Linked DNA regions of Panacibacter ginsenosidivorans. The protein of the gene in region 1 interacts with the protein of each later gene in a pairwise test. Links are inferred from orthologs where the notes say so. Each region holds a gene or a part of one and is shown on either strand. Other genes may lie near its edges.

Region 1 (15,553 bases):
TTTGATCTGCATGGTGCGGTACTTGCAAGCGATGCATTCTTTCCGTTCAATGACTGCGTGCAGATAGCACATGCAGAAGGTATTGAAGCTTTCATTCAACCCGGCGGATCAGTACGCGATAAAGACAGCATTGAATATTGTGTACAAAATAATCTTGCAATGGTGATGACCGGGTTGAGACATTTTAAACATTAACGACAGCATTCCATTTTATTGGATACAGGAATTAAAAATAAAGCCTATTTCGCACTAACTGCTACCAGTATCATCTGGGGCACCACATGGGTTGCCAGCAGAATTGGCGTAGAAGATGTGCCGGGTCTACAGGTATCTTATTTAAGGCAGTTCATTGCGGGCTGCCTTTTACTTGTATTCTTTTTTGCACGAGGAGAAAAATTACCAACATGGCAACAGTTTCGTTGGTTATTCATTCTTTCCATTTTCATGTTTGTGCTTGCAAATGGTTTCAGTACATGGAGTGTAAAATATATTCCGAGTGGCTTGGCTTCACTCATTAGTGCGCTTGCGCCAATTTGTGTAGTGCTTATCGATCTTGTTTTTTTCAAGCAATTTAAAAATACACCGTTAACGTTTATTGGTTTGTTTATCGGCTTTGCGGGTGTTGCAATTGTGTTTTATGAAAATGCTTTTCACGAACAACCGGAAGGTTATGCACTCGGTATCATCTATGGTTTTATTGCAATGATCGGCTGGAGTATCGGAACCATTTTTATTACAAGAAACAAATACAATATCAATCCGTATTACGCAATGGGTTGGCAAATGTTTCTCAGTTCTTTTATGATCTTTGCGCTTGCAAAAATTACCAATCAGAATATTCCTATAAATGAAGTTTCGCTGAAAACATGGGGCGCCATTGCATACCTTATTATCATGGGTTCTATATTCGCGTTTGCTGCATTTATTTATTCCATAAAATATTTGCCAACTGCCATCGCATCGCTCTATGCTTACATTAATCCAATCGTTGCCATGTTATTCGGCACGTTAATTCTGGATGAGCCACTCACAATAAATTTATTACTTGGCGCAATCGTTACATTGGTTGGTGTGTATATTGTAAACTACAGTGTAAAGAAGACATAATTTTTTTGTGAAACCAACCACAGAATAAGCATTAAGCTTTTCTTGCGTCGCACTCTTGTACGTTCAAATCAATACTCAATAATGATCAGCCAAAATTTCTTTTTAAAAAATCTGCATACATATTTCTCCAGGGAAGCCATTCTTTTTGTTCCGTTACAAAGTGATTGTGAAAGATGGTGATCAAATCACCGTCAACAGATTTTATTACATCATGATATTGCTGTAATTCTGCCGCTGCTTGCTTCGCAGTATAGTGTTGTTCAAAATATGAGTTGGCTTCCATGAAGCAGAAAGGATGAACTAATAAAGGTGTTTGCTCTTCTTTTTCTAAGTCATACCAACAAAAGGAAGATGCAACAGAGGCCCTGAAACCATTAATGCTGCCATATCCCATAGAAAAATCATTTTTGATTTGGTTATCAATAAGCAAACGATAAGTTTGAGGCAAGGTCATTCTTATATAATGTTGACGGCTCATTGTAACAGCTTTGCCCGTGATATTTTTAAAAATAGAAATCTCTTTCTTCAAAATATTTTCATCGTCACCACTTTGCCATGATGGGTGAATGCCAACACTATATTTTGCATTATGAGTTTTGATTAAACCCTGCATTGCATTTGTGTATGGAGAAAGATTTTTATCATAGCCTTTTCTATTTTCTGCAAGCAGGAAAAAGTAATATGGTTGTAGATTATATTTTACATGCAATTCATCAAGCCATTGATAAGTATCAAAGGGATCTCCACCTAACCCAATCATTGCAAAAAAACGCTGAAAATAACTTTTGAAGTTTGCTGTTCCAAGATCTTTTGAAAGTCCAAGCGTATTTTTTAAGAAGGGATGATTTCTGAATGCATAAGCTATATCAATGTCATAAGTTGGCAGAAAGGTGAATGATGAATGATAAATCTTGAATGTAGAAAATTTTTGCTTCAGCATTTTTTTAAATTCTTCAATCCATAAATTGATCAAAGGCAAATGCAAAAAATCTTCTTTAAAAGCTAAGCTATTTGGATGCGCATACCTGCTATACATATCTTTTTCATGCGGCAGATATTCTTCGTAGCGTGCCAGCAAATAAAATGAAGCAGAAAAAATATCGAATGGAATATCACCACCAGATTTAAAAAAAAATTTCAGATCATTCCATTGAAAACATTCAGCTTTCTGTTGTTGAATATTATTTTCAAATAACAACGCATGAGGTTGAATCCAAAGCTCCCGTTGAGTTACAGAAGAAGATGAATAATTTATCTTTATAGCATCGGTTTGCTGAAACAGGTCGGCATCATTTGTAATAATAATTTCATCATTGATCTGTTTGCTGAAAAAATCAATGATGTAAGAAAGCCTTGTACTTATTTGTGTGGAGTAAAGAAGTATTTTCATTCAGTCTCGTGATGAATAAAGATAAGAAAGTACAAGTGAGTGACACAACGAAGATGCTATGAAAAACAAAAGCCGGTAAATAAAAACTATTTCGTCTCTTCCTGTTCTTTCCACATTTCATTAAAAGTCTTCTTACTAAAATTAAGATCACTTCTATGTGTAGTCCACCCTTTGAAAACTTTATTTACAACCCAGTTTTTTAAGTTACCGTTTCCCATATTCATCATACCGCGATTTAGACTTGCCTGTTTCCATACTTTCCACGCAATGCGCTCTGCAAAAGAACTATCACCTTCTTCAACCGCTTCGTGACGGTTCTCTAACAATAACTCATGAAGATTAATTTTTACCGCGCAAACTTCTGTGCAATTACCACACAACGAGGAAGCATAACTAAGATGTTTATATTCATCAATGCCTTTAAGATGTGGCGTTATAACGCTCCCTATGGGACCGCTGTAAGTTGTTTCATAAGCATGACCACCAATATTTTTATAAACAGGGCATGCGTTCAAACAGGCGCCACAACGAATGCAATACAATGCTTCGCGTGTCTTTGCATTTGCCAGCAAATTTGTGCGTCCATTATCTAACAGGATCACATACATTTCTTCCGGTCCATCCACTTCATTTGCTTGTTTTGGGCCGGTAACTATCGTGTTATAAACCGTAACGCGTTGCCCAGTTCCATACGTTGCAAGCAATGGCCAGAACAATGCAAGATCATTTATAGAAGGAATTACTTTTTCAATGCCAACAATTACAATATGCGTTTTAGGAAATGCGCAACTCAATCTTGCGTTACCTTCATTTTCTGTTACAGCGATGCCACCAATATCAGCAATGATAAAGTTTGCGCCAGTAACACCAACTTCCGCCTGCACATATTTTTCACGCAGCTTTTGACGAGCGACAAGCGTTAATTGTTCAGGCGATAAAGATGGATTAGTGCCTAACTTTTCTGCAAATAATTTTGCCACATCTTCTTTGCTTTTGTGCATAGCAGGCGTAACTATGTGATAAGGTGGCTCGCCATCCAGTTGCTGAATGTATTCGCCAAGATCAGTTTCTACACTTTCAATTCCCAAAGATTCAAGATGATGATTAAGATGAATTTCTTCAGTAACCATGCTCTTGCTCTTCACCAATGTTTTGCAATTTTTTGCTTTGCAGATATTTTCTATTTCCTGAAGCGCTTCCTCTGAAGTATCGGCCCAGATTACTTTTGCGCCACGTGCAGAAATTTTATTTTCAAATTCCTCCAGATACGTATCTAAATTTTCAATGGCACGCCACTTTGCATTCTTCGCTCTTTCCCGCGCAGTAGCAACATCAGCAAATTGTTGCTTGCCAATGGGCACGACAGCATTGTATTTACCAATGTTGAAATTGATCTTGCGCCGATGATCTAAATCAGTTGCTTTGATCGTACTCTTTGCAATAAAAGATGATGCTGTTTCGGTCATGCAATTATTAAATATTTTTTTGAGCCAAACTTTAGAATTCAATTAAGCTTTCGTTGCGTCGCACTCTTGTACGCTTAGAACTTCATTCCGCACCCGGAATTAATCTTTACCGATATGTTCTGCCGTTGCTGCTAATGCTTCATAAAATTCTTCACCGTATTTGCGTATAATGGATTCTTTCAGGAAAATATACACCGGCACTTTCAATTTCTTGCCAAGGTTACATGCTGCTTTGCAAAGATCTTCACGAGGCTCGTAGTTTACATATTCGAGATCAGGGTCCTGCCTGCTTTTCTTTATACGAATAGGAAAGAGATGGCAACTGATGGGTTTTTTCCAACTAAGTTTTCCATCGTTGTAAGCCTGTTCAATGCTACATTTTAAAATGCCTTTGTCATCTCGAAAACCATAAGCACACATTTCTCCTCTTATAGTTGGTGTAACCCAGCCATAAGTGGTATCGTAGGTATATTTCCCAAGTTTTTCTATTGCCGTTTTTCCTGCTTCGGTAAGATATGGTTCTATGATGTTGTAATTACTAATGAGTTCATCAAGTTCATTAAGTTCAAGCGGTGCACCTGCATCTCCATCTTCGCAACAACCGCCTTTGCATTTGCTGAGATCGCAAACGAATTGTTCTTCTATAATGTGGTCGCTGATTAGTTTATTATCTATTGCTATCATGTTGCCCCCATCCCCCTAAAGAGGAGTTTAAATTTTAATAGCGAAGATACGCTATGTTGAAGAAAGAACTGAACGATGAAGAGAGTGACACAACAGGCGATGCTATTTATTCTAAAGCTTATAAACAAAAAGCTATTTCGTCCACTTAAATGTGCTGATAAGATGCATAAGGTCCTGCACCAAAAAATCATTTACCGGTTTTAATGAATCCTGGTTCGGTGTTGTGTCGAAATATAATGCGCCGCGTAGAAAATGTTGCGACGAATCAGTAAGAAAAAATTGATTGGCGGTAGCTACATCTCCGCTTACTTTGAAGTATGTTCCATGAATACCGTTTTCTGTTGATATAAGCGAATCGTTGATGGCGCTGGCTTTCACAGATTGTTTGTTGGTGAGATTATAAGCGTCGTTCAATAATTTATCGAGCTTGTTTGCACCAATTTTTTTGTAGCTTACGTACACACGCCCGTTGAACTGAGGGAACTCAACATTGATCCACCAGGGGTTTTCAGGAGCATCTCCAAAGAAGCTGCTGTCTCTTACAATCTTTGCATAAGTTGGATATTCAAATGTGTAAGGAAAGCCGGGCTCATTAAAAGTTTGATAAGATTTTTTTGGAAAATCTATATTGAAGTAACCAGTTGGCTTTGGAACATACGGGCTGTTGCAGGCAGATAATAACAAAACGGATAAACTGCAGATGAAATAACGTAATGAATGTTTGCTCCGCCTGTATGATATATAAGTCACAAATAAATTTTTAGATCGTTTTAGGCCTTATAGTAATTTTTATTTTTTGCAGACGGTTTCTTGCAATTTCAAGTACTGTAAAATCAAAGTCTCCAACATTTACTACAGCATTAATTCTTGGAAATTCTCCTGCTATCTCAAGCACAAGACCGGCGAGTGAATCACTTTCTCCCTTAACCCCATTAAAGGTATCCATCGGAAGCTGCATAAATTTACAAACATCACTTACAGAAGTGCGGCCATCGAAAATGTAGTTATAATCGTCAAGTTTTTTAAAGCCGCTTTCTTCATCATCAAATTCATCTTTAATTTCACCAATAACCTCTTCTAAAATATCTTCCAATGTAACGATACCGCTGGTTCCGCCAAACTCATCTACCACCACTGCAAAATGAACACGCTTAGCCTGGAACTCCTGCAGCAAGTCATCTATCAATTTATTTTCGTGTACAAAATAAGGCTGACGCATAAGAAAATGCCAGTCAAAATCATCATCATTATCAAGATAAGGCAATATATCTTTTGTGTTAATAATGCCAACCACTTCGTCAAGATCATCTTTATACACAGGAAGCCTGCTATAATGTAATTCTTCTATCCTTTTTACCAGTTCTTTAAAAGAAGCTTTGTGATCGATGCCACTCACATCAAGCCTTGTGCGCATGATCTGCTTTACAAAAATGTTACTGAACTTTGCAATACCTTTTAAGATGTCTTTCTCTTTGGTTGTATTCTCATCATCACCGGGCGTAGTAGTATCAATAGCATCATAGATTTCTTCCATCCTCTTTGCCCGGCCTGAATTACGGGAGAACCTTCTTTCTACAGCATCTGAATGCCGCATAAACCATGCACCAGGTCTCTTAAAGATGTAAAAAACACCTTCTGCGATCACCCCAAAATCTTTTGCGTACCTGATATTATTCTGACGTGCCAGTATCTTCGGCATTATTTCGCAAAACAATACCAATATAACAGCGACCACCACTACTTTAATTACAAATTCTAACCACTGATATTCAGCTTTGGTAATATCATCTAAAAGAATATTAAGGATAATGATGATACCAATATTGAAAAAACTGTTCGCAAGAATAAAAGAAGCGAAAAGTTCTTTAGGTTGTTCCAGCAGATCTATAACCCTGTTGTAAGGTGGCTGTTGCTTTGTTTTGAGCAGGTTGATATCTTTATTAGTGAGAGAAAAGAAAGCAACTTCTGCACCTGATACCACGAATGAGAAGAATATCAGGATAAGCAGCAAAATAATAAGCGCCGTGGTACTTCGCGGGTCAATAGATGCAAGATAAGCTGGATGTATATATTGAAAATGGGACACTGCAACAGTTTCCAAACGATTCGATTTTGATTACAAAGCTAAATTATAATGGCACGCCATTATCAGCGTGCCAATATTAAGAAATATTATTAAAAGAGGGCAGTTTAAAACGGCAGACCTTCGGCCGGTTCGTCTGCTATCGGCGGAATATCTCCGCCGGGGAAAGGTTCTGCGCCGTCAGTAACACCGGGCGCCGGATGATATCCGCCACTGCCATCATTACGTTTATCAAGCATTATCAGGTTATCACCTACAATTTCTGTAGCAAATTTTTTATTGCCTTCCCTATCGTCCCAACTGCGGGTTCGCAATCTTCCTTCCACATAAATCAAACTCCCTTTATGCAAATATTTTTGCGCCAGTTCTGCAAGACCCCGCCACAATACTACTGTGTGCCACTCTGTTTGTGAGATCAGTTTTCCAGCCCTGTCTTTGTAAGTTTCTGTAGTGGCTAATGGAAATTTGGCAACTGCAATGTTTCCCTCGAGGTACTGAACATCCGGGTCTTTACCAAGGTTGCCAATCAACATTACTCTGTTTACTCCTCTCATACAACTTATTTTTTATTCGCCGGTGATAATATAACCCTTGTCACTCTAAAATTATAAAAAAACCAGCTAAACAAATAAGTTAAAGTGCTAAAAAAGAGCAGGCTGTACATTTTTAGTTTCAAGATGCTGGTTAATAAAAGCCGGAAATGGTAAATGTGCCATCTCCTGTGCAGATAGCCATAAGCTATCTTTTGTTTTCAATTTTGGGGGAATGTTATTTAATTTAACCACAATAAAATGCCCTTTTATATGCTGATGTGTTAGTTGCTGTGACGCGGCGGTTGTAATCAGTTTTACTTCATGGCTGTCAATTCCCAACTGCTGTTTAAGAAAGTCAGCGATCATCTTTTTATCCCATTCCCGGTGTGATGCAGATTCTATCAAATAGAACTCAAAAAGATTTTGCCATATATCTTTTTCAGTCCTTTTACGTACAAATGTTTTTTCTCCGGCCTCGAAAATAAAGTAAGAAAACCAGCGCTGTTTTTTACTAAGTACCTTTTCTTTTACCGGTAATTTATTTACTGTTGCAGCTTGATATGCTTTACATATTTTGTTAAGCATACATCCTGCACACAATGGCAGCATTGGTTTGCAAACGGTTGCTCCAAAATCCATGATAGCCTGATTATAAAGGCCTGGACTTTTTTTATCGAGCATTTTATCTGCAAGCTCTTTAAATTGTTTTTTACCTTCTGTGGTATCAATGGGTGTTGCAATCCCAAAAACTCTTGAAAGTATTCTGAATACATTGCCATCCACTACAGCATAAGGCAGGTCAAAACAAAAAGAAGCAATTGCAGCAGCTGTATATGGGCCAACCCCTTTCAATGCTACGATCTTTTCGTATGTGGATGGAAATTTTCCTTTATAATTTTTATTGATAAAACGGGCAGTATGCAATAAATTTTTGCAACGTGTATAATAGCCCAAGCCTTCCCACAATTTAAATACTTCTTCATCTTTTGCTTTGGCTAAAAGTCTTATATCAGGGTATTTTTTTACGAAACGTTCATAATATGCCCAGCCTTGTTCCACACGTGTTTGCTGTAAAATTATTTCGCTTAACCAAACTTTGTAAGGATTCTTTTCACCTTTCCATGGCATAGGCCTGTCATTCTGTTCCTTATTCCATTGCATCAAAAGCCTTTCAAATCCTGCATCTTGCATAAATCAGAAAAATTAATTGCTATTATGTTAATTATCAAATTAAAAGACTATTTTAGTCATATTGAACCGGGCATTTTATTCTACACTCATCGTCTCTTGCGTCGCACTCTTGTACCCTCTGTACTTAATGCAGCAAAGATGAAAGTTAAGCTGATAATTAGAAAGCTGGTTTGAGTATTATTTTACATTTTATATACTTCTTTTCTAAAAAAACTAAAACAAAAAAGTCAAAAAATATTAATCGGTGTTGCCAGGTGCTGAATAACATTGCTACAGCTAAAGTGTGCGACGCAACAGGATTTGACTGACGATTTAAAGCCGGGCACATAAATATTTATATCTTTACAAAGCATTGCTATTCAGACAAAAACAATTTCACGAAAAAACAATTTATTTTCAAAACCTAATGTTTTGTTATAATTTTAGCCTTACGATTGCTTAAACATCTTAAACATACTCTGTATGAGAAAATCAGACCTGATTAACAACATTTCTGAAAAAACAGGCATCCCAAAAGTGGATGTACTTGTTACGGTGGAAACACTTATAAAAGAAATAAAAGAAAACATTTCCAAAGGCGAGAACATTTACATACGCGGCTTTGGAAGCTTTATTACCAAAAAAAGAGCGGCAAAGATTGGCCGCAACATCAAGAAAAATATTGCTGTTCATATCCCCGAGCATCACATCCCGGCATTTAAACCTTCCAAAGAATTTGTGAATGAAGTAAAGCAAATGAAGATTCCGCAATAGATTTGCGGTTCAATTAAATCATTTGTGAAAAAACAACAACTTATTCTTATCTCCGGTGGCCTCGTATTACTGGTGCTATTGTATTTTTTTGGTAATACAACGCCCCCTGCATCTGCGTCTCCACAAATGCAGTCAGAACAGGGACAGTCTGCTACTAACAACAACAGCGTATCCACAGATGTTCTTGCTATAGCCAGGAAAAGCCTTGCCCCGGCTCAGTCTGAAAAACTTACACAATTAGAAAACAGTGTAGTGCGCGGTGATGTAAAAGATCAAAAGATTTTGGTGTATAACCAGATAGCACATTATTGGCGGGATACTTTACATAGACCTGATATTGGTGCCTATTACATGGGGGAAGCTGCAAAATTGGAGAATTCGGAAAAAAACCTCAATTTCGCAGCCCGTTTGATGTTAAACCAGATTATGGCCGGAAGTGAACCAGATAAAACATCCTGGCTTGCCTTAAACGCAAAAGCTCTTTATGAACAGGTTTTAAAGATCAATCCTGCCAATGATTCTGCAAAGATCGAATTAGGGGCATGCTATCTTTTTGGAAATATATCTGCAATGCCAATGGAAGGCATCCAGAAGATTCGTGAAGTAGCAGACAGGGATACAACAAATATGTATGCTCAACTGATGCTTGGTTTGGGAGATATCAGAAGCCAGCAATATGACAAAGCTGTTGAGCGACTGGAAAAAGTTGTGCAAAAAGAACCGAATAACCTGCAGGCACTTTTCAATCTTGCTGAGACGTATGAACGTAAAGGTGATAAAGAAAATGCCATTAAATGGTATCGAGAGGTGGAAGGTCATATTGATGTTCCTGCTGCAAAACAGGAAATTGAAAACAGGATCAATTCATTGAAATAAAATTTATTATTTAACCTTAAAATTATTGGATTATGCCTTGTGGCAAGAAAAGAAAACGTCATAAAATAGCAACACACAAACGCAAAAAAAGGCTTAGAAAGAACCGTCATAAAAAGAAAAATAAATAATTTCTCTTTTTTATTGAGATCAATGCCGGTTGCAATTTTGTTGCCGGCATTGACCGCTTACACGAACTGCCATATTTTTCCACCGCAACTTTTACCTATCCTTTCCTTGTAATTCTGGCAGCATGGTGTTTTGATGGAAGTACTGTGAATTGTCAGGCTAATATTATTAATATCTACCTGACCTAAAAAGTTGCATTTGTGAATAAAGAACTAATTATAAACGCAGCACCAACCGGTGTTGAAATTGCCTTGCTTGAAAACAAAAAGCTGGTAGAACTGCATCATGAAAAAACAGATGCAAGTTTTGCTGTGGGCGACCTTTATCTTGGTAAAGTAAAAAAACTGATACCCGGTTTAAATGCTGCTTTCGTAGATGTTGGGTTTGAGAAAGATGCATTTCTGCATTATACAGATCTTAGTCCGTATGCCCGTTCCTTGCTCAAATTTACCCAGCTATGTGTTACAGAAAAATCTGATCAGATACCTGATTTCTCCAAATTCCAGGTAGAGCCTGAGATCATAAAAACGGGCAAAATAAATGAAGTACTTAACGGCAAGCCCGATATATTGGTGCAGATCTTAAAAGAACCTATTGCTGCAAAAGGCCCGCGCCTTAGTTGCGAGATCTCATTACCGGGCAGGTTTGTTGTTATTACCCCTTTCAATGATATTGTTGCCGTTTCCAAAAAGATCCATTCAGGCGAAGAAAGAAAGAGATTACAAAAGATCGTTGAGAACATTAAACCAAAGAACTTTGGCGTAATTGTGCGCACAGCAGCAGAAGGCAAGAATACAGCAGAGCTGCATGAAGACTTGCTAAACCTCGTAGAAACCTGGAAAAATATTCAGCGTAATTTAAAGAACAGTGTTTCCCCTTCTAAAATATTAAGCGAGCAGGATAAAACAACTTCCATTCTCCGTGATCTGCTGAGCGAAGATTTCAACCGTGTTGTGATCAACGACAAGAATATTTATAACGACACCCTCTCTTACGTTAATAAGATCGCACCTGATAAACAAGATATTGTTACTCATTACCACAACGGCATTCCTATATTCGACCAGTATGGTGTAACCAAGCAGGTAAAATCTTCTTTTGGTAAAACAGTTAACCTGCCCAGCGGCGCTTACCTTATCATCGAGCATACAGAAGCGCTTCATGTAATTGATGTAAACAGTGGTTACAAAAGTGTAAGTAATAACCAGGAAGAGAATGCATTGGAGACAAACATGGAAGCCGCAGAAGAAATAGCAAGGCAATTACGCTTACGAGATATTGGCGGCATTATCGTTGTTGACTTTATCGATATGAAACTTCCTGATAACAAAAGAAAGGTTCAGGAAGCCATGGAAGAATTCATGCGTACAGACAGGGCAAAGCATGCGGTGCTTGCCATTTCCAAGTTTGGCCTAATGCAGATCACCCGCCAGCGTATGCGGCCCGAAATGAGTATCAATACATCTGAGATCTGCCCAAGTTGCAATGGCACCGGAAAAGTAACCAGCACCTTATTGCTCGAGGATGAAATAGAAAAAAGATTACTCTATCTTGTTACGCACCAACACAGCAATCTAACTATTTTCGTGCATCCCATCCTTTATTCGCATCTTACAAAAGGTTGGTTGTTCTCTATTGCCCGTAAATGGAAACGTAAATGCAAGTGTAAGATTACAGTAAAGCCCAATTCAGATTATTACTTTACAGAGTTTCATTTCTTTGATGCAAATGATGAAGAAATAAAATTCTGATAACAAAACATATTTGTAAAACAAAGCATCATGTACAATGATGCTTTTTGTTTTTATATATGTTGCCGGCTATATGTTTTTATGTCATCACGTGTTGCGTCGCACTCTTGTACGTTCTGTTTTCATAGGAACAAATTACAATTGCCATTATTGACAATTTAAATCTTTGTTTTCTATAATTGTATTTGCACCGCATATAGCATAGCTGTACTTATTGAACGATTTATTTATTGCTTCAAAAAAAGGTTTAGAACAGCCATCTTTCATCCAATCATGCAATTCAATAATTATTAGTCTGACCTTTGGTAACCATTCCTCATAGTTTTGTAGGAACAATTCTCTTTCACTTGTCTCAATATCTATTTTCAATACATCAATCCTGTCTATATGTTGCGTTCTCATCAGCATATCAATAGTTATAGCTTGTACATCTCCTTTCTCTTTATTTTCTTCAACAACCAATGCTGAATGACCCATTTCATATTTATCAACCACATTAAGCTTTGTCTCACTGCTCCACAATCCTGCATGCATAAGTTCCACGTTCTTATAGCCACTTACATTTTTCTTTAATATTTCATAATTATCCTTATCAGGTTCTACACAAATAACTTTTGCTTCAGGAAACCTGTTTTTCATAACTATTGTAAAAAGACCAATGTTAGCACCGGCATCAACAATAACAGTTGGGACAAAGGAAAAATTGATATTGTAATCACCATGTAAAAAAACCTGGTCAAACACAGCAGCATCTGAAGTATTTTTTCTTAGAAAAAAGGCACTGCTTATTCCGGGAACTTTAATTTTGGTTGCGTGTTTAAATTTAAAAACAAAATACAGGCTTATTCCTTTAAATATTCCGTATTTATCAATAAAGCAGGCTATCCTGCTGAATTTATATTTCATTATTATTCTTCCTTTAATGCCGGTTTAAGATATGATAGGTATCATGATATTAAAATATTCAACACTACAGATTATTTTTGAGCAATAACAATCAAATGACCCGCCATTGATTTTAAAACTCCTTTTGTATAACGTTGCTCGGATGTTCGTTTAATTAACTCACCGAACTTATTTCCAATAAAATTTCCGAACTTATAAAATATCCTTACAGCACCAGCCATTCGTCCAATCGTTGTAATGTTTTTATAGTTATTGTCAATAAGCATTTTTACTTGTTTGGAGGGCGTAGTAAAATTGCAAAAATGATACGGCTTATTGCTAAGACTATGCATTACGCTTATTGCATTGTAAAAGAAAAAATACCCATCAGTTGAAAACAGGTTTACGTGTGTCACAAAAATCCTTGCATCATTTTTCAACACACGATAGAACTCTTTATAAGTCGCATTATTTTCTTCATCCTCCAGGTATCTTAAAACTTCAAGTGCTATTACCAGGTCAAAGCTTTCATCATTAAAAGGCAAAGAGGAAGAAATGCTTTTTTTGAAATCAATACCAGGGAAATTGTTAACGGCATATTGATACATCTCTTCAGATGGCTCTACCCCGCAAACATGATAACCTTTTTCTTTTAACCAATTTGTCAAATGACCGGTTCCACATCCAACATCTAAAATATTTCCGCCTTTTGGCACCGTTTGTAAAAGAATTTCCAATTCCTCCAGTATCATATTTCTTCCATAAAGAAATACCTGTGACTGCGCTGAATGAAGCGTGCCTGAATAAACGTTCTGAAAAAATTCCGCATCCTCGTCGTGGCGCCTGATTGCAAGTTCTGTTATTTGCTTAGTGTTCATTGGTTAAAATTCCTTTTGCTAAAGCAGACATTGTGTATGACTGAAAATTATACTGGTTATTTAAATCATCATAATGAGCAAGTACTTTTTCCAGGAAGGAAAAATTCTCATCCTGATTGATGCCAAAATTATGCGGATGCCACCACAAATGATAAGTAAGATTTTTTTTAGCTGCATAACTCATCCCTGATTTTATACGCTTCAGTCTCAAACTTTCCAATGATTTTAAAAGTGGAGAATATGGTCTCAAAAATCTGCTTGCAGGGATATCTACAGGGAATTTACTTTTCAAATATTGATCATTGTAACAATTATTTCCTGATAGATTAATATAAGTATCTGCCAATTTTAATGCACGCCGAAAAAGGCTTTCCTCTTCCATATTTCTTGCGGCATAGATCCAGGAGTGTTCATTTCCTCGAAAGCAAATAATACCCAGTTCTTTGCATACCTCGAGATAGTCGTTATTAAACTGGTTTCTTGGAAATACCAAAGAAGTTAAGTGAAGCCCAAATTTATCTTGTGCCACTTTTTGTGCCTGCAAAATATCTGCTTTAAATGCTTCAATGGTTTGCCCCTTTTCCAAACAGTAATAATGCGAGAATGTATGCGTACCGACCTCCTGTTCGGGATATCGTAGTATTTGCTTTATAAGATGGCTGCCAAAATGATATGGATCCTCTTTTGTATTCCTCCCAACCAAATCAAAATAACCATTGTAGGGAGATAAATTTTCATTAGCATAGCCAGGTAATGTATCCGGCATGCTTTTTAAAAGTTCCTCTTTTGTTTCAAAAACCAGTAATCCAACCGCTGCGAAAGTTGCTCTTATTTTGTGTCCACGAAAAGTTTCCAATAAACGGGGAAGTGCATTATGAACTCCTTTTACGTTTTCTCCATATTCCTTAATATTCATTTTATCCCTTACACCCCACATTAATTCAAGATCTACAGATATAATAAATTTTCCATGATCTGCCATACATTTTTACTTATAAATTTAATCTCACGAAACTATCAAAATATATTTGAAAGGAGGTTGCTTGAGATGAATGCTTTAATACATTGCCTTTTGCATAACAGTTTAAATGCAAATAGACAGTATTCCATTTATTTTAAAAATGATTGAGTAAATAAAATTTTGATGAAGCATAATAATTTATCAAACAAAGCCTTATGATAAATGATGCTTTTTGATATTATATTACACGCTTTTGCTTCTTATGGTATCAACTGTTGTGTCACTCACCTTATCGTTCGGAACTTATATTAATACTTACTTGAAAAAAGCTAATGCAATCATAACTATGAAATATACAATAACAGCATAAACTACATTTCTGATAGGAAAACCAAACACCTTTTTTTGATAGAGCCCATTTTTATTTTTCAAAACAAAAAGTAAAGTGATTAAGAGACCTATGCCAATTAAGTAATCAATAATTTCTGGAATGCTCTCTTTATTCATAATCGAATTTGAATATGATAACCACTCACTTTTTTGGAAACATATTTAGAAGATAAAAAGGCACAAGGTACCATTGCTCATTGCTCATAACCTATCGCGATATCAACGAGAAACTTAGAAACGTTGTTCGCAACATAGTTCTTTTAACCACAGAGTTCCCTGCGGGTAACCCTGTTGCTACTGCAGATACGTTATTATCACATACAACAACATTGTTGAGCGAAATAAAAAAGGAATATGATATACAATAGTGCGGTACAAATAAAATATTATTTTACAAGCTGTGAAAATACTATTTGTCTGGTGTTGTGTCACTCACTTCTACGTTCTGCTCATTATTGAACAAAACGTACAAGAGTGCG
Region 2 (15,717 bases), 880 kb from region 1 along the record:
CCACGCACCATTGATATTGACATTCTTTTTTTCAACAACGATATTATTAACGAGCCCAACCTTATAGTTCCCCATCCACGCATGCACCAAAGACGTTTTGTATTGATGCCACTTGCAGAAATTGCTCCCGATTTCGTACATCCTGTTTTTAATAAAAGCGTGGCCCAATTACTCGAAGAATGTGCAGATACCCTGAATGTGTATAAAATTGATTCCAACAACTGATTGCAGCACTTAATTTTGAATATCAGCCTTTTTGATGAAGACGACATTTTGTTAAGAGCAGTTATGAAAATAGGTTAGTTATATTTTGCTGCGTAAAGAAATAAAGCAGAAGAGTGCGACGCAAGGAACGAAGCACATTGATTTGTTGCCTGGTTCAAAAAAAGAAAAATCCGGTTCACTAATGAAATATCATTTCATAGCCATTGAAGGAAATATTGGAGCAGGTAAAACAACGCTGGCGCATTTGCTGTCGAAGAAACTGAATGCACGTTTGGTTTTAGAAGAGTTTGATGAAAACCCTTTTCTGCCAAAGTTTTACGAGAACCCGAAGCAATATGCTTTTCCGCTTGAATTATTTTTTATGGCAGAGCGTTATAAGCAATTGAAAGATATGCTGCGTACAAAAGATATGTTTCAATCGGTAACCGTTTCTGATTATTTGTTCACCAAATGTCTGTTGTTTGCAAAAGTAAATCTGCCTGAAGAAGAGTTCCGGTTGTATCAAAAGCTGTTTGATATTATGCACCAGCAGATCATTTTTCCCGATATAGTTATTTACCTGCATGCGCCTGTGGCTAAATTGCAAAAAAATATAAGGAAGCGCAACCGCAGTTACGAGCAAAGTATACCTGATGAATATCTCTTTAACATACAGGAAACATATACAGGTTATATAAAGCAGCACAACATAAAGACTATTTTCATTGATGCATCCAGCGCGGATTTTCTTGACAATGAAAAGCACCTGAAAGTAGTGCTGGATGCGTTAGAGAGCGATCTTGATGACGGGCAGCATTATTTTACATTACCGTGAATTTTTGTGAACCCGGCTTTTATTTTTCATAGCATCAACTGTTGCGTCGCACTCTTGTACATTTGCACTTTTATCTACAGAGCGGGTATTAATTTTTATTCATGTCATTAACCAGAAAGCAGGATCCTTTAGAAGCGGTAAAAATACCAGAGTACAGAAGCCTTATGGCCGGCCGTTTTATTTTCATTATGGGGCTACGTATGATGGGTACATTGGTTGGCTGGTGGATATACAATTTGACAAATGACCCGTTGGCAATTGGTTTGGTTGGTTTGTCTGAAGTAATTCCTGCCGTTTCGCTTGCACTATACGCCGGTCACGTAATTGATCTCAGCGAAAAAAGAAAAATGATATTACGCGGCGTGTTGATCTATGCACTATGTGCATTGATTTTATTAATGCTTTCTACAAAATTTACATCAGCACATTTAACTAATCACTGGATAGCGGTTTGTATATATGCAGTGATATTCTGCACAGGCATTACACGTGCATTTACAGGGCCCGTGTTTGGAGTACTTGTTGCGTATATCGTTCCAAAAAATATACTGCAGAATGCAACCACGTGGAACCAGGGTGTATGGCTTACTGCATCTGTAGTTGGCCATGCGATGGGAGGATTACTAATATCGTATGCAGGAATAACAGGAACATTAATAGTGATCTGCTCACTTATACTGGCAGCTTTTTTTGTAATGCTGCAACTAAAACCCAAACCAGCATTAAACGAACCCGGCGAGAAGAAAACATGGGATAGTGTAAAGGAAGGCCTGCGTTTTGTTTTCAAAACAAAAGAAGTGCTTGGCGCATTATCGCTCGATCTTTTTGCAGTGTTGTTTGGTGGTGCTGTTGCCATGGTGCCTGTGTATGCAAGAGATATATTAAAAGTTGGTGCAATAGGTTTTGGTTGGTTGAATGCAGCAATGGATATAGGTTCTATTTGTATTGTGGTAATGCTTACAGTATTTCCATTGCAACGGCAGCAAGGGAGAAAATTATTTTTTGCAGTAGGTGGTTTTGGTACCTGCATTATCATATTTGCATTGTCAAAATTTTTCTGGCTCTCATTTTTTGCATTAATGCTAAGCGGTATGCTCGATGGTATAAGCGTTGTAATTCGTGGTACTATTCTTCAATTGAAAACGCCGGACAATATGCGTGGCCGTGTCATGAGTGTCAACAGCATGTTCATTAATTCAAGCAACGAACTCGGTCAGTTTGAAAGTGGCGTTGCAGCAAAAATGCTTGGTGTTGTTCCTTCTGTGGTGTTTGGTGGATGTATGACCTTATTAGTTGTAATTACAACATGGTTTAAAGCGCCAAGTTTAAGAAAGATGGAATATTAGTTTGCAGGCTATTGTTTTTTATGGCATCACCGGTTGTGTCACTCACTTGTACTTTTATATTTTATGGCAACAGCTTTTCCAGCACATAATAAACAATAGGGCAGAAGGTGGAATTCTTCAAAGTAATATTTGGTCTTTTTAAAATCACATCTTCATCCGTATAAGGAAAGCGGTGACAGTCAGAAGGCCTTACATCGTAAATACTGCAATAATTATCTTCACCAAGAAATGGGCAGGGTTTGCTTTTTACTACGTAATCACCATCTTCATCAATTCTCAGGTAGGTTTCTATAAAATCACTTTCACGCATTTTTAAATGCTTGCTTATACGTTTTATATCAGGTGTTTTAAAACGCGGCGAGTAATTTCTGCAGCAGGCGGCACATTCCAGGCAATTTATTTTTTGAAAAGCTTCTTCATGCAGATCGGGTAATTGTTTCAAAACTTTATTCTTGTCGGCACGATTCAGGAATTGTCTGTATTGTTTCTGGTGGTCTGTAGACTTTTTTTGCCAATTATGTAAAATATCCTCTTTCATGCTTTCAGAAAGTTTTAAATTACTTTTTTGAAGATTTGTATTTCCTTTGCCCAGACAAATTTGAGGCTTTTCAGTTAATTAACTGCAGCCAACCCCTTACAACATGGAAAGTATAAGAGAGCAATGGCTCATTATTTTATCAACACCTCTATATCTCCTCATTATAGGAATAGAAATTCTATTGACGCATCTGCAGCACAGAAAGTCTTATACAGTTAAAGATACGGTTGCCAATGTTTACCTGATGCTGCTGAACGGAGGTTTAGATCTTATTTTCCGTATTGTTTCTTTAACAGTATTGAGTTGGTTTTACAGCAGATCGGCTATAACCTGGCAATCTGCAACTGCATATTGGTTATTACTTTTATTGTCAGAAGATTTTATTTATTACTGGTTGCACAGGTTTGATCATGAAGTACGATTTTTTTGGGCCACGCACGTTACGCATCACAGTTCGCAAAAAATGAATTTTACAGTTGGTTTCCGCTCTTCTGTATTTCAGCCTTTATATAGATTTATTTATTTTATTCCGCTTGCCTTGTGTGGGTTTAAACCACTGGATATAGCTTTTATTTATTCCGCCACACAGATATGGGGCATTTTTGTGCATACTGAGCTGATCAAAAAAATGGGTTGGATGGAATATATTTTTGTAACACCTTCTCATCACAGGGTACACCATGCTTCTAATCCTAAATATCTCGATATGAATATGGGTATGTTCCTGATAGTCTGGGATAAATTTTTTGGCACATTTCAACCTGAATTACCAGAAGAAGAATATGCTCCGTTAAAATATGGTCTTACAAAAAATGTGGAAGAACAAACTCCGGTCAATATTGTGTTTCATGAATGGAAACAATTATGGAAGGATGTAAGGATAAAGGATATAAGCTTTAAAGAAAAATGGAATTATATTTTTGGCCCGCCGGGCTGGAGCCATGATGGCAGCCGGCAAACAAGTGAACAGATGCGTGAAACAGAAAAGCAAGATTGGGGTTATAATAATATTACAGTCGAAGGCGATAATAGCGAAGATCTTCAAATAGCTACATTGTTTGCAAAGGAACCTACCCGTGAAAATAAATGATGACCATCTTGTTGCTGCATAAACAAATACAGTACAAGTGTGCGACGCAACAGGTGATGCTTTTAGATGTAATAGCCGGGTTCATAAATACAAAAACTATGAACTCTAAACTCTCCTTATCTTCGGTACGATAATAGAATAATGAAATACCTGCGAAGATTTTTTCAATACCTGTATTGTGTTTATGCATTAATAACTTTCGTTATTATTATGTTTACTGCATTGCCTTTCGTGGTGGTGTTTTCATTCTTTGGTATAAGAGGGGGCAATATTGTATATATAATTTGTAACATGTGGGCAAGGATCTGGTATGGTTTTATTTTTATAAGGCATAAGGAAATATATGAAACGGCACATGATAAAACAAAGCAATACATTTTTGTAGCAAATCATAGTTCATATATGGATATACCAGCACTTGTACGCTGCATGCACCAGCCTGTAAGGGTTTTAGGAAAACATGAAATGGTGCATTATCCTGTTTTTGGGTGGATATATCGCGCAGCTGCAATAATTGTTGACAGGAGCAGCCCGGAAAAAAGAGCCAAGAGTGTAAGAGCATTGAAGGCTGCTTTAAAACATGGTATTTCCATTTTTATTTTTCCTGAAGGAACTTTTAATGAAACAGAAGAGCCACTAAAAGATTTTTATGATGGTGCTTTTAAAATTGCCATTGAAACACAAACACCAATAAAGCCTTTGTTATTTGTAGATACGATTGACAGGATGCATTGGAGTGGTATTTTTGAATTAACACCTGGCAGGTCAAGAGTTGTGTACTTGAATGAAATTTCAGTGGATGGATACACAGTAAGAGATATGCAAATATTAAAAAGGCAAGTGTATGATAAAATAGAAGAGGGCCTGAGAAAGTATCGTAAATTTAAAACAACGGGTATAAGTGTAAAAGATATGGCCGGTGAAAAAGAGTAATAATGAGTGCAGCTGCAAATAAAATAAATAATAGTTCAGATCTTTTTTCGCAACGGCAAACGGGTGTGTTGTTTGCTGAAATAATTATTCCCCTTGCGTTACCACAGAATTATACATGGCTTATTCCATTCCACCTGCAATCATCTGTACAAACTGGTTCGAGAGTAGAAGTACAGTTAAGAAATAAAAAATATGCAGGAATCATCAAGACTTTGCATACAAATAAGCCTGCTGCATTTGAACCTAAGGAAATACTCAATGTGTTGGATACTGAGCCATTGGTATATCCCCGGCAATTACAATTATGGCAGTGGGTAGCTTCATATTACATGTGCAGTGAAGGTGAAGTAATGCATGCTGCAGTGCCTTCTAATCTTAAGCTTTCCAGCGAAAGTATATTGCTGTGGAACGAAGAGCACGGCCTTGATTTTAGTGATCTTAACGATGAAGAATATCTTGTTGCAGAAGCGCTGGAATTAAAGAAAGAATTACGTTTAAGTGAGGTGCAGCAGATATTGGATGCTTCTCATGTATATCCGGTTATAAAAAAACTGATCGATAAAAAAGTTTGTTATGTATGGGAAGAGCTTAAAGATAAGTACAAGCCCAAAACAGAAACATATATAGCACTCAATCCAATTTATTTCAATGAAGATAAATTAGCTGATCTGCTTAATAATTGGAGTAAAGCACCAAAGCAGCTAGAGTTGATGTTGGCCTATTTACATATCATTAAATCGGAAGGAGAAGTAACACAGACTGCGTTATTAAAAAAGGCAAATGCAAGTTCTGCACAATTGAAAGGCCTGATAGATAAAAATATTCTTATTGCAGAAAAGAAAGATGCCAGCAGACTGCCAATGCTGCCAAGAAATGTATCGGTTGAATTTGTTTTGTCACCAGCACAGGAAGAAGCTTTACAGAAAATAGAACAAACATTTATTGATAAACAAGTTTGTCTTTTGCATGGTATAACATCGAGTGGTAAAACACAATTGTATGTAAAGCTTATTGAACAATATATCAAGCAAGGTAGGCAGGTATTGTATATGCTGCCGGAGATCGCATTAACAGCGCAGATAATACGAAGACTGCAGAAACACTTTGGCGGCAATATAGCTATTTATCATTCTAAGTTTAATCCCAATGAACGTGTGGAGATATGGAATAAGGTAAAGCATGGTGAGGTAAAAGTAGTGTTAGGCGCAAGATCCGCGTTGCTGCTGCCCTTTAAAGATCCGGGACTTATAATTGTTGATGAGGAACATGATACTTCTTATAAGCAGCATGATCCTGCCCCACGCTACAATGCAAGGGATACAGCTATTTACTATGCTTCTTTGTTTAAAGCAAAAGTATTACTTGGCAGCGCCACGCCTTCAATGGAGACTTACCATAATGCTCAAAATAATAAATATGGTTTGGTAGAATTGAATGAACGTTTTGGTGAAGGAAAGCTTCCTGATATTGAGATCGTTGATCTTAAAACAGTTGTTACCAAAGATAAAAGCAAACCAATGTTTTCTTTGCAGATGAAAACTGCGATTGAAGCATCCTTACATGAAAAAAAGCAAGTTATAATTTTTCAAAACAGGCGTGGTTATACGCCTTATATGATATGCAGCGTATGCGGATGGATACCGCAATGCCAGCATTGTGATGTAACGCTTACCTATCATAAGTCTAAGAATAAACTTTCCTGTCACTATTGCGGCACCAATTATCCTGTTTTGCAAACATGTGCTGCATGTGGCAGCCACAACTTTATACAAAAGAATTTTGGTACTGAAAAAATTGAAGAAGCGATTGTTGAAGAATTTCCCTCAGCCCGTGTGGCACGCATGGATTACGATAGTGTAAAAGGAAAACATGATCATGATAACCTGATAAAAATTTTTGAACAACAGCGGCTGGATATTTTAGTGGGTACTCAAATGGTGGTAAAGGGGCTCGATTTTGAACATGTAAATCTTGTAGGCATTCTTGATGCAGATGCATTGCTCAGCTTTACAGATTTTCGTGTTAATGAAAGAGCTTACCAGTTAATGGAACAGGTAAGCGGACGAGCAGGTCGCAAAGATGACAAAGGGAAAGTCATTATACAGGTTACCAACACAAATCATCCTGTGTTAAAATTTGTGCAGGCTCATGATTACAAAGCGTTGTACGATTTTGAAATAGATAACCGTAAATTATTTTTTTATCCTCCTTTCTCCCGCCTGATTCATATTACATTTCGTCACAGAGAAACGCATCTTGCCGAAGAGGCTGCAAACCTGCTGGTGCAAGGTTTGCCAACATTGCATAAATATATTACAGGTCCTGCCGAGCCTGTTGTAAACCGTGTACGCAATCAGTATTTGTGGGATGTATTGTTTAAACTTCCTAAAGATGCTCATCTTATCAATCAATGCAAGATGCAATTACAGCAGCAGGTTGTAATTATTCAGAGCAATAAAAGATACAGGAGTGTAGATATTATTATTGATGTAGATCCGGTATGATTTTTATGAGCCAGACATAAGCAATGCTATTAAACTTTTGTTGCGTCGCACACTTGTGCACTTTAAACATTAGCCGGCAATATTTTTTGCTGTAATAATTCTACTACAACTGAGTTTATTTAATTGTTACAAACAAAGGGAGCTGCCATCTATTTTTATAACGACGGTATTGCTGTTCTTTTGCAGCTGTAACACATGATCAAGGACAAAGATCGGTATTACAAGTTTTCAAGAATTGGTTAAAGCCTGTCTATTCCTGGACGGGCTTGTTTTTTATTTGCTCATTTGTTTATTGCAGTACAAGTGTGCGACGCAAGGAACGCCTGATAGTAGTAATGCAGCGTGGTTTAAAAAGATTATTCTACTACTTCTTTCTAAAAAATAATCTCATGGGTACACCACTGAAATTGAAATTGCTGCGCAACTGGTTTTCGAGATAATTTTTGTAAGGTGTTTTAATATCATCAGGGAAATTGCAAAAGAACGCAAAGGAAGGAACGTGCGTTGGTAACTGCGTTACAAATTTTATTTTCACAGAATGACCTCTTACCACAGGTGCATGATAAGATTCAATAGCTTTCAGCATTACTTCATTTAGTTTGCTGGTAGGTATTTTACGTGTTTTACTTTCGTAAACATCCAGCGCTGTTTCTATTACTTTAAAAATGCGGGTCTTTTCTTTTACTGAAATAAAGATCACAGGAACATCGTTAAACGGCGCCAGTTTTTCTTTTAATTGTTTCTCATAATCACGGGCAGTGTTGGTAGCTTTCTCAACCAGATCCCACTTGTTTACCAGCACCACAATGCCTTTGCCTTTCCTGGCTGCAAGTGAATAGATGCTTACATCCTGTGCCGTAATACCTTTGGAAGCATCAAGTATGAGCATACAAACATCTGCTTCATCCATGGCACGTATGGCACGTATTACGGAATAAAATTCAAGGTCATCTTTTTCTTTACTCTTCTTACGAAGACCCGCTGTATCAATAAGAATAAATTCTTTGTTGAAAAGATTATAGTGCGTATGAATAGTATCTCGGGTAGTGCCTGCAATGTCGCTTACAATAGTACGTTCTTTGCCTATCAGCGCATTCAATAATGAAGACTTTCCCACATTTGGCTGACCAATGATTGCAAATTTTGGAAGTGGGTTTTCATCTTCTTTATCTGCATCTTTTTCAGGAATAAAAGCTGCAACAGCATCCAGTAATTCACCTGTACCACTGCCGCTCATGCTGCTTACAAAATATACATTTTCAAAACCCATGCTGTAAAATTCTGTACCTGACAGCATCCTGTCATTATTGTCAACTTTATTTACGGTCAATAAAACGGGTTTGGAGGAGCGACGCAAAAGATCAGCCATATCATCATCAAGATCGGTGATACCAACCGCTGCGTCAGTCATGAATATAACCGCATCAGCTTCTTCAATAGCAATCTTTACCTGCTTGCGTATCTCTGTTTCAAACACATCTGCACTGCCTGCCACAAAACCACCAGTATCAATAACGTTGAAAGATTTGCCATTCCATTCAGCAATACCATATTGACGATCTCTTGTAACACCACTTACATCATCTACAATGGCCTGGCGTTTTTCCAATAAACGGTTGAATAAAGTGCTTTTGCCTACATTTGGTCTGCCTACTATTGCTACTGTAAAACTCATGATTTTTAGATTTCAGTTTCCAGGTAACAGGCTCAAGGAAATCACATCGAAAACCTGATCGCTGATACCTGAAGGCTTTTTAATATCCATATTCTTTCAAATGCATTTCATTGTCTCTCCATTTAGGTCTTACTTTTACGAAGAGCTGCAAAAATACTTTTTGTTGAAGAAATTTTTCGATATCCTGTCTTGCCAGTGTACCTATTTGTTTTATCATCTTGCCACCTTCGCCCAATAATATTCCTTTCTGACTTTCTCTTTGTACTATTATATCTGCCTGTATTTTTACCAGTGTTTCTTTCTCTTTAAATTCATTTACCATTACTGCCGTGTGGTAAGGTATTTCATCTCCAAACAATTCAAAAATTTTCTCTCTTACCATTTCGCCGACAAAGAATTTTGTGGGCAGATCGGTCATATCATCTTCCGGATAAAATGGTTCTCCTTCTGGTAAAAATTCAAGAATAGCATTTATTAATTCCTGTATGTTATCATTTTTCAGTGCTGATATTTTTACCAGCTTTTTACAATAAGGTTGCTGACTATAAAAATTTTCTGCTGCTGTAATTCTTTTCTCACCGATCTTATCAACCTTATTCAAAACTACAATAGCCGGAACTTTTAATTTCAGGGAAGTAAACAGGTTATTGTTTTCTTCCACACCTTCTGTCGTATCAACAAGCAGTAATGCCACATCTGCATCTTCTAATGCACTTTTTACAGACTGCATCATTTTCTCCTGCAGTTTATAACGTGGCTCAATAATGCCCGGGGTATCAGAAAATATGATCTGGTATTTTCCGGGTTCTGTTACAAAACCTTTTATACGATGTCTTGTTGTTTGCACTTTTGGTGAAACAATAGCCAGCTTTTCGCCGAGCAATGCATTTAATAAAGTGCTTTTGCCTGCGTTTGGCTTACCAAATATGTTTACGAATCCTGCTTTCATTGTTAACCGCAAAGGCCCAAGATTGCCGAGTTGTTTTATTGTTCAATAAAGTTATAAAAGTACAAGAGTGCGACGCAACGGCAGCTTAATACTTTTACTGCACCCTGGCCCATAATTGTATAAAAGAAAAAAGCCTCACAAAGAGGCTTTTACTTTTAGTTGCGAGGGAAGGGTTCGAACCTCCGACCTTCGGGTTATGAGCCCGACGAGCTACCGCTGCTCTACCTCGCGATATATAATTTTACTTATTGTTTCGCGATTTGGGGTGCAAAGATAGGAGCAGGCAGGTTACGAACCAAACTTTTTAAACGCTTATCAGTCTTTTTTCTTGATGCTCGATCCGCCACTTGCATCAACACTGGTTATAACGCCGGTTCCTTTATAATTGATAATAGAACCGCCACTTGCATCCGCTTTCAATTCTTTATTCACAGAAAGTGAGATGATTGAACCGCCACTTGCTTCCACTGCACAGGTGTTTACTTCAAACTCAAAATCTTTAAAAATACTTCCACCACTTGCATCAATATTTATACTGTTAAATGAACCATCAATTTTATAAATGCTGCCACCGCTGAGTTCTGCATCCATTTTATTCCCTTTTATTTTTCCTTCTATAATACTGCCGCCGCTGGCTTCACTTTTCAGATCGTTTACAGAAATTTCATCTGTAATTTTTGCGATTGAACCGCCCGATGCATCTAAATAATCAAGGTCTGTCACCGTTACATAAGCCTTCAGTTTTTTGTTACCCCAGTTCCAGTTATTCCACATTTTGCCATCTACACGGATCTTTAAAATACCATCCTTTACTTCTGTAATGATGCGTTCCGTATATTTTTCATCTTCAGCACTAACAGCTACGGCCTGTTCTTTGCCTTGTGAGAGATACAATACAATACCACTACCCACAGCAACACCATGAAAACTGCTTACTTTTCTTACCTGCGCATTGGCATCATACACAAGATTCTGCGCATGTAGAGTGCCCATTATCATTAATGTAAAAAGGCTTCCTATAATTTTTTTCATTGTTTAATTTTTAGGTGGAACGGCTGACATGAAAAATTGTTACAGCTAATTTAAAATTTCTGTTATTACTTTGCAGCTATAACGGTAAGATATTTGAAATGATTTGTTGACGATCTGTATTACTGCTATCATCGCCTGTTGTGTCACTCACTTGTACGGCTGGTAATACTAATCAGCAATTATTCAACCATTTTTACTATTTCCCGGGGTGCTTCCTTCAATGGAGGCTGAGATTACACCCGTAGAACCTGAACAGGGTAATGCCTGCGAAGGGAAGGTGAACACTACATGCATGTTCCTCTCCATCAGCAATTTTCCCTGTTCCCAAATTATTGAACGAAAAAATGAGTATTATGAAAAAGCTTTTGGGAACATTAGCAGCTTTTGTGCTGGCTGTAACAACATTTGCACAAGTCAACATTTCCGGAACAGTAAAAAACAAAGAGAACAAACCACTGGAAGGCGCTACCGTAACCTTGCGTATCAATGACAAAAAAGAAAGGACGGCACTTACCAATAATGCCGGTAGTTTTGAATTTACCAACGTAACTGCTAATGCTGTCTGCAAACTGGTGGTGGAATATGTAGGTATGCAAAAAGAGGAAGAAAGTTTTACCACGACAGACAATAAAACTTTCGATATAGTTTTAAATGATCTTGCCTTTTTACTTGAGCCATTGGAAGTAAAAGCTATTAGGGCTTCTGATAGAGCACCATTTACAAAAACAGATATTTCGAAAAAGGATCTTGCAAAACTCAACCAGGGACAGGATATTCCATTCCTGTTGAATCAAACACCATCGGTAGTCGTAAATTCTGATGCCGGTACCGGTATTGGTTATACAGGCATTCGCATACGAGGCTCAGACGCCACACGCATCAATGTTACGCTCAATGGAATTCCTTATAATGATGCAGAGAGCCAGGGCACTTATTTTGTTGACCTTCCTGATTTTGCTTCTTCAATAAATTCTATACAGGTTCAAAGAGGCGTAGGAACTTCTACAAATGGAGCAGGCGCATTTGGCGCTACCATTAATATGAGTACCAATGAATTCAATGAGACTGCTTACGGAGAATCCAACAATAGTTTTGGCTCTTTTAATACCTGGAAGAATACAATAAAGGTTGGCAGCGGTTTAATTAGTGATCATTTTACTATTGATGCAAGACTTAGTCGTATAAGTAGTGATGGCTATGTTGACAGAGCAAGCAGTAATCTGCAATCATTTTATTTCTCTCCTGCTTATACCAGTAAGAATACTTCAATAAGATTGAATGTTTTTTCAGGTAAAGAAAAAACGTACCAGTCATGGTATGGCTTGCCCGAAGCTTTGCTGCAAACAGACAGAACCTATAATGCTGCAGGAACAGAAAAACCGGGTGAGCCATACGATAATCAGACAGATAATTACCAGCAGGATCATTACCAGTTATTCGTGAACCAGGTTTTGAATAGCAGTTGGAGTTTAAATGTTGCTTCTTTTCTAACAAGAGGAAAGGGTTATTATGAAGAGTACAAGGCTGAGCAATCTTTTGAAGATTATGGATTGGAAAATGTAGTTATTGGTTCAGAAACGATAACCGCTACAGACTTAGTAAGAGATCGCTGGCTTGATAATTATTTCTATGGGCAGATTTTTTCCTTGCAATATAAAAAAGCAAAAGATGAATTGACTGTAGGTGGTAGCTGGACCAAATATGATGGTAAACATCACGGCGATATTATTTGGGCGAATGTTGGCATACCTAAAGATTACCGATATTATTTTTTAACTGCCAATAAAAATGATGCAAATGTTTATGCCAAATGGTTGCATCAGGTAAGCAGTAGTTGGAATGTGTTTGCAGACCTGCAATATAGAAGAGTGGTGCATGATATGAATGGGTTTGAGGATAATCCTGAATTGATGATCAAACGTAATTTTAATTTTGTAAATCCAAAAGCAGGTATAAGTTATTTCAACAACGGCTATCATGCTTATCTCAGTTATGCTTTAGCGCATCATGAACCCAACCGCGATGATTTTGAAGCTAACCCATCACAGCAGCCTGAATATGAAACATTGCATGATGTTGAATTGAGTATTGATAAAAAAACATCACAATTTAACTGGGGTGCCACTTTTTATTATATGTATTATAACAACCAGCTGGTGCTTACAGGTAAGATCAATGATGTGGGTAGTTATACAAGAACAAATGTTCCCGGCAGTTACAGGATGGGTGTGGAATTGCAAGGTGGGGTTGTGATCGATAAGTGGGTGAATGCTGCTGCCAACCTGAGTTTGAGCAGGAACAAAATAAAATCATTCACAGAGTATATTGATGACTGGGATGAAAACAAACAGCAAAGTGTTGAACATAGTAATACAAACATCTCTTTTTCACCTTCTGTAATTGCAGGTGGTAGTATAAATATTTTACCTTTTAAAAATACAGAGCTGAGTTTATTAGGGAAATATGTTGGCAGGCAATATATGGATAATACACAAAACAAGAACCGCAGCCTGAATGATTATTATGTGCAGGATATAAGGGCTATTTATAATGCAAAAAATGTGTTGTTTAAAGAATGGAATTTTATACTGCAGGTGAATAATGTGTTCAACAAAAAGTATGAACCGAATGGTTATACCTATCCTTATTTTTATGAAGGATCATTGGTGAATGATAATTATTATTATCCAATGGCAGGGACCAATTTTATGCTTTCTGTAAATGTGAAATTGTAGTAATTAATTATTGAATAAAATAAATAGGCATGAAAACTACGCAGCAATAGCCGCGTAGTTTTTCCAGCTGACTTTATCAAAATATTTATGCTTTTAAATAAAATGCTTATGCATACGATCAATTGTTCCATTGGCTTCTACTAAAGCTGTATAATGTTTTTTGTTATCTTTAAAATGCACTTTGTATTCATCTTTTGTTATGCCTTTGGAATCTTTTATTATTTCCCGGTCTTTTGTAATTATTGCTCCTGTATGTTTCTGCATAATTGCATCGGTAACAGCAGCAGGTAATTGAGCATCCTTAATTTTATCTTCATAACTTATAAGAATTCCTTTGCTGTCATAATTAGCTTTTTCGTCATACCCTTTACCAGCAAGTGTTACAATATACCTTGATGGTGTTTCATCATTTTCATCATTCGTGGCATCAGTAAAAACGGTGAGATTTTTTTTGACTTCTATTTTAGCCGGAACTGTTGCACAGAGGTCTTTAAACTGATTTGATAACAGGTTTAATTTCATGTTTGAGGCAGGTGTAGTAAAGCTTATTTTTTTACCACCTGCAGAAGCAGCAGATACTATCAATATTATTGCAGCAGCGGAAAGCATTATTCTTTTCATTGTTTTTGTTTTTAATGATCTAAAGATTTTTAAAACAGTACTACGATGAAAAGAAAAATCGTTGGTTTACTTTAATTAATTGTATTAACCGTGCATTAACGTTAAGAGAAAAATATAATAAAAATGAAAACGAAATGCTGCTATAAAAACAGGACGTACAAGTGAGTGACACAACAAAAGTCTAATAGTAATACTGCAGTTAAGTTCTATTTCTAATTTAATTGCACAGAAGGTAGTCGGTACAACTGACCATCGTATACAAATAATTCTTCAATGGTATAATCCCAGTATTTATACAGAGGAGACTTGGCAAGATAAGTATCAATTTCAGCTTTAGTTTCCGCATTGATGGTGATCCAAACGGTTTGAGATTCCATGCTTACAGCATAACTATCAATAATATTTTTATTGATAAGATAATTGATATAGGTACGATGAGGCGGAACAAGATTCATGAATTGTTCATCCATATCAAAATGAATGATTGCCTGGAATTTTTTCATAACACACAATTTTTAATCAGGGCAGGCTATCGTTAAGGATTAAATTTTCCAATCAACTATGTTGTTGGAAAAATCAGCACGGTACGGTGTAGTGATACGAATATAATTATCAGTATAACCTTCCATCATGCCGTTCTTTTCATGGCTTTCAAACAACACTTTACGGGTTTGTCCGCTGTGTTGTTCAGTGAAGAACTGCATCTTCATATAACTCAAGTTACGTAAAATTTTATTTCGTTCGTGGCGCATATTAACCGGAACCACCGGTTTTATTTCAAGCGCTTTTGTATTATCTCTTTCTGAGTACGTAAATACATGCAGGTAAGAAACATCCAGCGAATGAAGAAACTCAAATGTTTCGTTGAAATCTTCTTCTGTTTCACCAGGAAAACCAACGATCACATCCACACCAATACAACAATGCGGCATTAATGTTCTAATCAAGCCAACACGCTCGGCATACAATTCTCTTTTATATCTTCTGCGCATGGCAGCTAAAGTTTTGTTACTGCCGCTTTGCAATGGAATATGAAAATGTGGCATGAACTTATTGCTGTTGCTTACAAATTCAATGATCTCGTTTGTTAATAGATTCGGTTCAATAGAAGAAATGCGGTAACGTTCTATACCTTCAACCTCATCCAATTGCTTTATTAATTCAAAGAAATTTTCTTCGCGGTTATTAATACTGATCGTTTCGCTAATCCCATCCGGCCCTTTACCAAAATCGCCAAGATTAACACCAGTCAACA

What was found.
Region 2: the proteins of FRZ67_RS07165 (region 1) and priA interact in binary tests that used the Escherichia coli proteins (3 or more experiments, as listed by UniProt). The link is inferred for Panacibacter ginsenosidivorans from one-to-one orthologs.

Annotation. Positions count from the first base shown.
Region 1 is NZ_CP042435.1:1,722,818-1,738,370, forward strand. What follows is about bases 5,562-8,517. They hold FRZ67_RS07165 (single-stranded DNA-binding protein), read right to left. Parts: upstream 7,285-8,517; coding sequence 6,838-7,284; downstream 5,562-6,837. Other genes in these bases: gldE (gliding motility-associated protein GldE), read right to left, coding at 5,562-6,748; mutY (A/G-specific adenine glycosylase), read right to left, coding at 7,372-8,454. Also shown: purH (bifunctional phosphoribosylaminoimidazolecarboxamide formyltransferase/IMP cyclohydrolase), read left to right, coding at 1-195; FRZ67_RS07135 (DMT family transporter), read left to right, coding at 214-1,107; FRZ67_RS07140 (polysaccharide deacetylase family protein), read right to left, coding at 1,193-2,497; FRZ67_RS07145 (LutB/LldF family L-lactate oxidation iron-sulfur protein), read right to left, coding at 2,584-3,963; FRZ67_RS07150 (DUF3109 family protein), read right to left, coding at 4,063-4,647; gliding motility lipoprotein GldD, read right to left, coding at 4,780-5,397; more of gldE, read right to left, coding at 5,408-5,561; FRZ67_RS07175 (HU family DNA-binding protein), read left to right, coding at 8,917-9,207; FRZ67_RS07180 (tetratricopeptide repeat protein), read left to right, coding at 9,232-10,083; FRZ67_RS07185 (Rne/Rng family ribonuclease), read left to right, coding at 10,410-11,960; FRZ67_RS07190 (FkbM family methyltransferase), read right to left, coding at 12,108-12,866; FRZ67_RS07195 (class I SAM-dependent methyltransferase), read right to left, coding at 12,938-13,723; FRZ67_RS07200 (polysaccharide deacetylase family protein), read right to left, coding at 13,713-14,705. UniProt on the Escherichia coli protein: Plays an important role in DNA replication, recombination and repair. Binds to ssDNA and to an array of partner proteins to recruit them to their sites of action during DNA metabolism. Acts as a sliding platform that migrates on DNA via reptation.
Region 2 is NZ_CP042435.1:839,399-855,115, reverse strand. Bases 4,580-7,699 are described here. They hold priA (replication restart helicase PriA), read left to right. Parts: upstream 4,580-4,948; coding sequence 4,949-7,450; downstream 7,451-7,699. Other genes in these bases: FRZ67_RS03495 (lysophospholipid acyltransferase family protein), read left to right, coding at 4,580-4,946. Outside these bases: folK (2-amino-4-hydroxy-6-hydroxymethyldihydropteridine diphosphokinase), read left to right, coding at 1-225; FRZ67_RS03515 (deoxynucleoside kinase), read left to right, coding at 407-1,039; FRZ67_RS03510 (MFS transporter), read left to right, coding at 1,141-2,385; FRZ67_RS03505 (YkgJ family cysteine cluster protein), read right to left, coding at 2,447-2,923; FRZ67_RS03500 (sterol desaturase family protein), read left to right, coding at 3,027-4,013; more of FRZ67_RS03495, read left to right, coding at 4,155-4,579; ribosome biogenesis GTPase Der, read right to left, coding at 7,815-9,125; GTPase Era, read right to left, coding at 9,205-10,074; FRZ67_RS03470 (head GIN domain-containing protein), read right to left, coding at 10,390-11,106; FRZ67_RS03465 (TonB-dependent receptor), read left to right, coding at 11,460-13,841; FRZ67_RS03460 (hypothetical protein), read right to left, coding at 13,935-14,462; FRZ67_RS03455 (hypothetical protein), read right to left, coding at 14,675-14,965; tRNA (N(6)-L-threonylcarbamoyladenosine(37)-C(2))-methylthiotransferase MtaB, read right to left, coding at 15,005-15,717.